Regions from separate parts of the Schnuerera sp. genome, predicted to be linked through region 2. Evidence: riboswitches for the same ligand, from Rfam matches in the RefSeq annotation. Region 2 holds a riboswitch; the other holds the start of a gene.
What was found. Region 2 has a riboswitch for thiamine pyrophosphate ahead of thiT (energy-coupled thiamine transporter ThiT). Riboswitches for the same ligand answer to the same signal wherever they lie in the genome.
Positions count from the first base shown of each region.

Region 1 (3,412 bases), on a different contig from region 2:
CTCTCCTGAACCAATTCCTTATCCAACTCTGGATTTGCATTTATCAATATATTAGCCGCTTCCTCAGGATTATCTATAGCATATTCATATCCTTTAGCTATCGCCTTTAGAAACGCTTCAGTTTTTTCTTTATTTTTCTCTATATATTCATTATTTCCAACTAAAATTGGGCTATAATAATCTAACACTGGGTTAATATCTTTAAATGCAAAGAAATCCGTTTCTAGACCCTTCACCTTAGTTGCAATACCATCCCAAGCATAATATACCCATATTGCATCCATGTCTGTATTAAGTGCTGTCACAACATCCGTTACAGTACTTGGAACCATTCTTATGGAGCCATAGTCTCCTCCATCAGCCTCTACTACCGACTTTATTATTGCCTTTTCAATAGGCATATCCCAGGTAGCATAAATTTTATTAGCCATTCCTTTTGGAGTTTCTATTCCATTGCCTTTAAGGGATATAATTCCCGATGTATTATGCTGTATTAAAGCTGCTACTGCAGTTACTGGAAGAGGATTGTTCGAAGCAAATGCTGGAGCTATCATATCCTGAAAAGCAATCCCAAATTGAGCTTTTCCTGATGCTACAAGGCTTTCAGCACCCCCCTCTGGAGGCTGGACAATTTCTACATTAAGACCTAATTCTTTGAAATATCCCTTTTCTTCAGCTACATATAGCCCTGTATGATTAGTATTTGGTGTCCAATCAAGTACAACAGTTATCTTTTCCTCACCCTTATTTTCACAAGCTGTCAAAATAGCCATTATTCCTAATATACAAAATAATATTATCAATTTCTTTTTCACACTGATTCTCCTTACATTTTATATTTTATAATTTATTTTCACCTTTAATCCATGGCATACTTATTTTTTGTAAAAATACAACACCCTCCATCAATATCAAACTAATGATGGATATAAGTAAAATTACAGCAAACATTTTATCAAAAGAATAGGATTTTTTAACCCTTGTCATATATACACCTAGTCCATTAAAACCACCAAGCCATTCTGAAATGACTGCTCCGACTACAGAATAGGAAACAGAAATCCTTAAGCCAGCAAAAAAATGGGATATAGAACTTGGTAATTTTATATGCTTAAATATTTGCCTGTCTGAAGCATTCATTGATCTAAGAAGTTGTATAGCATCAGAATCTGCTGACTTGAAACCGTCTAATAAACCGATGGTAATAGGAAAAAATGTTACAATTACAATCAATGTAATCTTTGGTGCCATACCATAACCCAACCATAATACTAATAAAGGTGCAATTGCTACAGTTGGTATAGTCTGGGTAATAATTAGTATTGGGTAAATAGCCTTATAGATAAAATGAAATCTATCCATAATTACAGCAACCATAAATCCTAATGATACTCCAATAGCAAGTCCGAAAAATGCTTCTAATAATGTAGTCCTTGCATGATTCATTAGAAGGGGAAAATCAAATATAAAAGCTTTTAAAACATCCAAAGGGGATGGTAGCATGAACTTTGGTACAATCTCCATAGCAGATAGAAACTGCCATAAAATAAGTATACCTACTATTGCTACATAAGATGACACTCTATTTGTGATGCTTTGTAACCTTTTGATCAATAGTAAGTACACCGCCTTCTGGTTTAAAACATATCTTAACATAGGACATTACAGATGGGCATCCTGATTTAATTGCAATGTATTGACATTCCTTCACAATATCCAGTAGTTCTTCAAGTTCTCCTTCTATTGTAGTTTCAAAAGGTCCTACATAATAAGATAATCCTGTACTTTTGATATATCCAATCACCTCATCAACAATTTTACACACTAACTCATCTGTCTCGACTTTTGGCAATACTTGAATAGCAACGCTTGCATTCATTATAAATTCCTCCCTTATTTTAGTTATATTAAAATTAAACATTAAAAAATCCTTTCTGGTTATTAGCCAGAAAGGATTAAGTACCATTAGATAAAATAAATGCTACACTATAATCCCTACGCTGGCATTACCCAGATCAGGTAAACGGTTAGAGAATCTCTCTTCTCAGCCCGACATATCGAGCACCCGTGTTTTAATTTTAGAATATATCATATTTAGTAAATTGTCAAGGATAGCTTAAATCCTGTTTTTTAGATATATATTTGAGGATTTCAAATCCGCTTTATCTTCCTTTATAGGCAGGAATAGTATAAACATTATACCATTAAATGGGAATTTATTGTAATTTCTAACAATTTCTAAGATATAAAAATTTTAGTACTATTTGGTTGAAATCTTCAGCCTCTTCATATGCTCCATGTCCAAGACCCCTATACAAAATCAACTTACTATCATTTATTCTTTCAGCCATTTCCCTGCTTGCATTTTCTCCTACAACTTTGTCGCTATCCCCACCTATTACTAAAGTAGAGCATTTAATTTTATCTAATTCATCATAAGCATTATGATTAAGGCATGCATTAGCTTGAACTATGAATCTTTTAAAGTCTTTTGGTTTTCCAACTCTCGTTATAATAGGATAAAATATTCTATATTTTTTAAGTTTATCTTCTGTAAAGGTTTTTTCCATGGTATCTATAATTAAATTTCTGTAATCATTGTTTTCAGCCAAGGTTATCCAATTTCTTATAACTTTCTGTATAGTATCATTCTGTTTGGAAATAGATACCCCTATAACAAGTTTATCTACCATTTCAGGATAATCAATAGCAAGATATTGTGATATCATTCCTCCTTGTGAAACGCCCATTATGTGAGCATTCTTTATACCTAGATTTTCCATGGCAATCTTTTGATCTTCTGCCATATCCCTAATTGAATATCCTTCCTCAATACTATTTTTTCTACTAAAAACATATACTTTATATTCTTTAGCAAATAGTCTATACATTCTCGAAAGCAATACTTTTGTTCCTCTAACAGTTTTTAATCCATCTCCTAATCCTGGTATAATAATAAAAGCTTTTTGACCCCTGCCAAAAGTAACATAGTCCATATCTGCCCCACCAACCCTTGTCTTCTCTTCCTTTGCCCCATAAAACATTATAATACCCCCTCATTCATATAACCCTCTTTTTAGCATATAAATATATTTCTTAAGTTCTTCCAAATAACAGTCTTTAATATCATTGATGTCAGAATATTGGTCTGCTTCTTTAGTAAATTATATTATCAATACTCTCTATCAAAGTTACCTACTTTCTCTTGTCACTACTCTAATTAGCCAATGTCATAAAAATCTCTTGCCTAAGTGTTTAGATTGCCACACCAAATCCAGCAACAATTATTGATATTACATTGCTTTTTTATATTTTCGTTCCTCTACTTTCCTGTATTGTCTTCTAACTTCTTTAAAGTAAAGAATGACAAGATTATGGTGATAATATATATTAATGCAAAAGTAAAGCCAGT
Region 1 is NZ_DATHXO010000151.1:290-3,701, reverse strand. Features, by position in the region: gene VK998_RS03545 (ABC transporter substrate-binding protein) at 1-815, opposite strand, end outside; gene VK998_RS03540 (ABC transporter permease) at 841-1,614, opposite strand; gene VK998_RS03535 (thiamine-binding protein) at 1,583-1,879, opposite strand; TPP riboswitch at 1,976-2,079, opposite strand; gene VK998_RS03530 (alpha/beta fold hydrolase) at 2,229-3,044, opposite strand; partial or broken gene VK998_RS03525 (helix-turn-helix domain-containing protein) at 3,323-3,412, opposite strand, start outside.
Region 1: linked by a shared signal. The riboswitch ahead of VK998_RS03535 (thiamine-binding protein) and the one ahead of thiT (energy-coupled thiamine transporter ThiT) in region 2 are both predicted to bind thiamine pyrophosphate.

Region 2 (6,408 bases):
TGGTAATCTTTCTTTGATTTTGCTGCTATAATCTCTGATTGCATTTCCAACTATTTTAATCATTTCATTATTGGTCAAATTTTCTGTCAAAGGATAAATAGGGATGATCCTACCAACCTTGCTATTTCCTCTTTTCTCAAAAGACGGATTTGATATTTGCACCTGGTTATTAAATATACTAACTTTTCCATGAATAGCAATTCTATCTCCTATGGAAAGTTTATTCGCTATATAATTTTGATTAAACCAAACTAATTGGGCAGAACCAGTATTATCTTTTGCAGGTATTTTTAATATAGTCAAATTTCTTCTGGTTTTTAATTTAGTCGGATATCCGCTAATTTGAACATTTAAACTGATTTTTTCTCCTTCAACACATTCAGAAATAGTTTTAAACTCAGATCTATCCTCGTATTCTCTTGGTACAAAATATAATAAATCTTCTATAGTATGTATATTAAGCCTTTTTAGTTTTTTAGCCCTCTTAGGACCAACTCCCTTTACATATTGAACCATCATGTTTACCCCTCCTTAAACCCTTTTATTTCTTCATAAAAAAGCCCCACCTTTTGGCGGGGATTTTATTCTATTGAAAATATATAATAGTAAAGTGGTTGGCCACCAAAAATTATTTCTACATCATAATCTTCAAACTCTTCTTCTACTTTTTCAGATAATTTTATAGCCATATCTTCTTCTATTCCATTACCGTAAAAAATTGTTATCAATGAAGAATCATCATCAGCAATGTTTTTTAATAAATCAAAGGATACCTCTTCAACATCGCTACCAATTGAAACTATTTCTCCCTTCGAAATACCAATAATATCATCTTTATTTATTTTTGATTCTTTTATTTCAGTATCTCTAACAGCATAAGTAACCTGACCGGTTTTTACATGGGCTACTGCTTCTTCCATATTGGATAAATTATCATCTATGTCTAATTCTGGATCAAAAGATAGCATAGCTGTAATACCTTCTGGGATGGTCTTTGTTGGAAACACGTATACATTTTTTTCGCTTAATTCTTTTGCTTGATCTGCAGCCAATATTATATTGCCGTTATTAGGGAATATAATAACATTTTCTCCTCTAACGTTTTCAATAGCTTTTAAAATATCCTCGGTGCTAGGATTCATAGTCTGACCACCAGGTATTATATAATCTGCATCTAATTCTTTAAATACTGTATCCAAACCTTCCCCTATAGAAACAGTAATAAAACTATATTTTTTTGTTTCTACATCCCCATTTATATCATTTTCTGAACTTTCTTTTTGTTCATGTTCCATTATGTGACTATGCTGGTATCTCATATTATCTATCTTTATATCATTTAATTCACCAATATTTAATGCTCTCTCTAATACTTGACCTGGATTATTAGTGTGTATATGAACTTTAATCAATCCATCACCACCAACAACCATTAAAGAATCCCCAAATTTAGTTAATTCTTCTCTAAAGCCTTCATAGTCATCTTTGTGCGTATTGATCATAAACTCAGTACAATAACCAAATTCAATATCTGAAGTTTCAACATGGGATGTAATGGGTTTTGCCTCAACAGCTTCCATCTTGAAAGTATCTAAGTTGATATCTTCTTTAGTAGTTATAGCATTATAAGCTCCAGTTAATACAATAATTAAACCTTTGCCACCAGCATCTACTACCCCTGCTTGTTTTAATACAGGCAACATATCAGGCGTCTTATTAAGTACCTGATTACCATGTTTAATAACTTTCTCCATAAAAATCAATACATCTTTTTCTTCTTGTGCCAACTCTAATGCATAGTCAGCACAACCCTTTGCTACAGTTAATATAGTACCCTCTGTAGGTTTCATAACAGCCTTATATGCAGTATCAGAAGCTAATTTAAAAGCTTCTGCCAAATCCATAGTATATACTGTGTCTTTGTTTTTTAATCCATTAGCTAGACCTCTAAATAACTGAGAAAGAATAACACCAGAATTTCCTCTTGCTCCCATTAAAGAACCATTACTGGCTGCTAAAGCAACTTTTCCAGCACCATACTCTTCCAAATTCAATATTTGATTAATTGCTGATTTCATAGTTAAAGACATATTAGTCCCTGTATCTCCATCTGGTACAGGGAAAACATTTAAAGAGTTTACCTCTTCCTTGTTTTCCTCTAATAGTTTTGCAGATCCAATAAATGCTTTTTTCAGCATAGCACCGTCTATAAATCCAATCTTCAATTGTAGTACCTCCTTAAACTACTTTTCAACTCTAATTCCTTGTACATATACATTTATTTTACTTACTTTTAATCCTGTCAAGTTTTCTACGTTAAACCTTACCTTTTCAATGATATTTTCAGCAACTACAGATATTCTAATTCCATATTGGAGTACAACGTGTAAATCAATCAATATTTCGTCTTTATCTGTGTATATTTTAACCCCTCTAGATAAATTTTCTCTTTTCAAAAGTTCAAAAAAACCATCCGTTGCATTTTTACTCGCCATACCTACTATACCATAGCTTTCCATTGCTGAAAGTCCTGCAATAGTTGCAATTACATTGTCGTCTATATCGATACATCCAAATTCATTCTTAGTTCTAGCTGGCACAAAATCGCCTCCTTATAAAAAATTATCAATATTATCAATATAGTATATGGGTATATTTTACCTTATAATACTAAATAGTTCAACCAATTACTTTTAACTATTTGATTAATCTATAATTATAGTTGCCTTTTTATTGTTTATTGTGTTAGAATATAATATGTTATTATATAAAAGATAAAATATACCAATATATTTTTTATTCAAATGAGGAGGTGTTTGTATGGCAAGAAGATGTGATATATGTGGAAAAGGAAAAACTTTTGGAAACAAGATTACTTTTTCAAATAGAAAGAATAACAGAAGTTGGTCTCCAAACATCAGAAAAGTAAGAGCAGTTGTAAATGGTACCACTAAAAGAATTAATGTTTGTACTAGATGTTTAAGATCTGGTTATGTTGAAAGAGCATTATAAAAAATAAGACTTCCATTATTATTGAGAATGGAAGTCTTATTTTAGTTTCAATAATAGAAACCCCATAAATATCAATATTATTCCTATTAAAAATAATAATACTTCGATAGGGATTATATTTATAATAATAACTACCCCTACAATACCTAATGCGAATCCTATTATCTTCTTTGATTTATGTCTGTATCTATAATAGAAACGCTTCATAATTTCACCCCAGATTTACCTTTACTTTATAGTATTCTCAAGACTACATTTAGTTACATAAAAAATAAACCTTAACCCTATTAGGCTAAGATTTATTTTTTCATTTTAATCCTTAGATACAATTGCTAAACATTGGCCCTTGTTAAGCACTATATATCCTTTATTTTTTATAATTTTATTACTTACTCCATAGGAAGAACCGAAATCAATACCTACCTTATCCAACTCATATTCAAAACCTTTTAATGTAATTACTATTCCAGAATTAGTGATAGGAATTATAGACAAAAAAGAATTTTCATCTTTAGTCAATATCAGTTCTTTATCAACTAAATATACTGTATTATTATCGTCTACAATTTTGCCATTAACCCCTTTTTGATTTAGTTTAGTCAATAATAATATATTGGCTAAACTGTGATCAATTCTGCTACCAATTGCCCCTACTATTGTTATATCCTTAAAACCTTCACCAATTAAATAATCAATAGATAATTCAGCATCTGTTTTATCCTTTTTTGTTGGAAATTTGTGTATAGGAATATTGTGTTTATATATTTGCCTTAAAATATCCTCGGAAATTGAATCTAAATCACCGATAACCATATGAGGCATCAAGGATATTTTTAAACAATAATTAGTGCCGCCATCAGCAGCAAGTATGAAATCCGATTCTTGAACTAATTCTTTTAATCTTTCAAGATTCTTAATATTCCCATTTAAAATCAGTAATGCTCTCAATTTAATCATCCATTCTTTTTATTTTTCTATTCTGCTTAATGGTTTCCAGATCAATGACAGAATAATAGCAGAAACTATAAACTCTGGAATCAAATAACTCGCTTGATATCCAAAAGAATATATCCAAGGATTTTGAGTTCCTGCATATTCACTAAAGAATATTACTCCTGCCAGTAAATGGCATATAAATCTTCCAGCAATTGCTAATAAAACTGACAAAATTATTTTGAAATAGCTTCCATCTTTAGCTTTTTCAATAGAATTAGAAAAAACACCTGCTAATCCAAGAAAACCAAATGCTATTGGATATTCTAATATGGCTTGGGTTGGACTAAAAACCCATCCTCCTAACATTAATTTTAATAACCCAAAAGTTATTCCAGCAGTTATCCCAGGACCAAGTCCCCATCTCATAGCAAACAACATGATAGGAATCATACTACCAGCAGTTACAGAACCTCCTTGAGGAGCTTCATATACCTTTATTCTACTTAATAAAATAGATAAAGCAATCATAATACCTGCTTCCACTAACATTTTAGTACTCCATTTTTTCATTTACAAATACCTCCTTAAAAATAAAACCCATTACCAGAAATAGGTAATGGGTAGATAAACTAACTAAAACACTTTCCTACGCTAGAATTACCTAGTTCAGGTTTAAAGGGTCGGGATTATTCCCCTCTCAGCCACTTAAGGCTCCCCTAGTGATAAATTCAATATTTAGTTGATATATACATTATATCATATAAAATATTATTTTCAATTATAATTCTTTAAAGATTCTAGTTCTTTCTATTACATCTTTAGCTTCAAAAATACCAGAGCCTACTACAATTATATCCAATCCATAATCGATTATTTTTTTAGCATTATCTAACTTTATTCCACCATCAGCTTCAATTAAGATATTTAAATTATTATTATCTACAATTTCCCTCATTCTTTTTATTTTTCTTTCCATCGAACTTATAAACTTCTGTCCTCCAAATCCTGGGTTGACAGTCATTATTAAAACCAAATCTATATATTCTAAAACGTACTCTAAACTATCTATAGAAGTTGCAGGATTCAAAGCCACTCCCGCTTTCACACCATAGGATTTTATTTCCTCTATTGTTCTATGTAGATGGGTAGTCGCCTCCTCATGAATTGTAATAATATCTGCTCCAGCCTCTACAAAATCTTTTATATACCTTTCTGGTTTATCTATCATCAAATGAACATCAAAAGGTACTTTTGTAATTGTTCTTAACTTATTTACAACAGGTGATCCAAAGGTTATATTAGGAACAAATTGACCATCCATTATATCTAAATGAATATAGTCAGCTCCACCCTTTTCTAATTTCAATACTTCCTCTTTTAAGCTTCCAAAATCTGCTGATAATATGGAAGGTGAAAGCTTTGCCATATTAAAACCTCCTAATGTTTTTTATCTCCTCTAAAAATCGTAAATAATTCTCATATCGCATTTTACTAATATTACCATTTTTCAACTGTCTCTTTACTTCACAATTTGGTTCTTTACGATGTAAACAATTAATGAACTTACATTTATCATTATAATTAAGCATTTCAACAAAATACTTACTTAGTTCTTCTTCTGACTTAATAAAATCTAATTTTAATGAACTAAACCCAGGAGTATCAAGAACATAGGATTTAGAACCAATGTCTATCAATTCAACGTGGCGGGTAGTGTGTTTCCCTCTAGTAGTTTTTTTACTTACGTTACCAGTCTTCAAATTCAGCTTTGGATGAATTTTATTTAACAAAGATGATTTCCCTACACCTGAGGGACCAGCAAAAACTGTTATATTGTTCTTTAAAATTTCCTTTAATTCCTCTATTCCTTTTCCAGTTTTTGTACTAGTCTTAATAATTGGATATTTAGTATTGCCATAAATAGTATCAATAACATCAATTTCCTTTTTTAAACATAAATCTACCTTGTTGATGCATATTCCTATACTTAAATTTTGATGTTCCGCCATAACTATGAACCTATCTAATAGCCAATAGTTTATGTCTGGATTTTTAATACTCATAATAATAATAGCTTGAGTAACATTTGCTACGGGAGGTCTTATTAATTGGGATTTTCTCTCCATAATCTTTTCAATATATCCTGTATTATCCTCTTCACTTATACGTATTAAGACATTATCCCCAATTAGAGGTGTTATATTTTGCTCTCTAAAAACACCTCTAGCCCTACATTCATAAACGTCATCTTGAGTTTTTACGTAATAAAATCCACCAATCCCTTTTATAATAATACCTTCTATCATATAAAACCTCCTAGCCCTCAGGATGAGGTAGTTCATCTATATAAATATCATCGTAATAGAATTCAAAATAAGCATCAAGTTTACCCTCTAAAGGTATTTCAACAGATTTACCATCCACCTTATGAACTTTATTATATACGACTTCCCTATTTCC
Region 2 is NZ_DATHXO010000239.1:1,518-7,925, reverse strand. Features, by position in the region: gene recG (ATP-dependent DNA helicase RecG) at 1-519, opposite strand, end outside; gene VK998_RS05630 (DAK2 domain-containing protein) at 582-2,225, opposite strand; gene VK998_RS05625 (Asp23/Gls24 family envelope stress response protein) at 2,244-2,600, opposite strand; gene rpmB (50S ribosomal protein L28) at 2,821-3,012, shown strand; gene VK998_RS05615 (hypothetical protein) at 3,049-3,219, opposite strand; gene VK998_RS05610 (thiamine diphosphokinase) at 3,325-3,969, opposite strand; gene thiT (energy-coupled thiamine transporter ThiT) at 3,979-4,518, opposite strand; TPP riboswitch at 4,575-4,676, opposite strand; gene rpe (ribulose-phosphate 3-epimerase) at 4,727-5,374, opposite strand; gene rsgA (ribosome small subunit-dependent GTPase A) at 5,376-6,254, opposite strand; partial or broken gene pknB (Stk1 family PASTA domain-containing Ser/Thr kinase) at 6,265-6,408, opposite strand, start outside.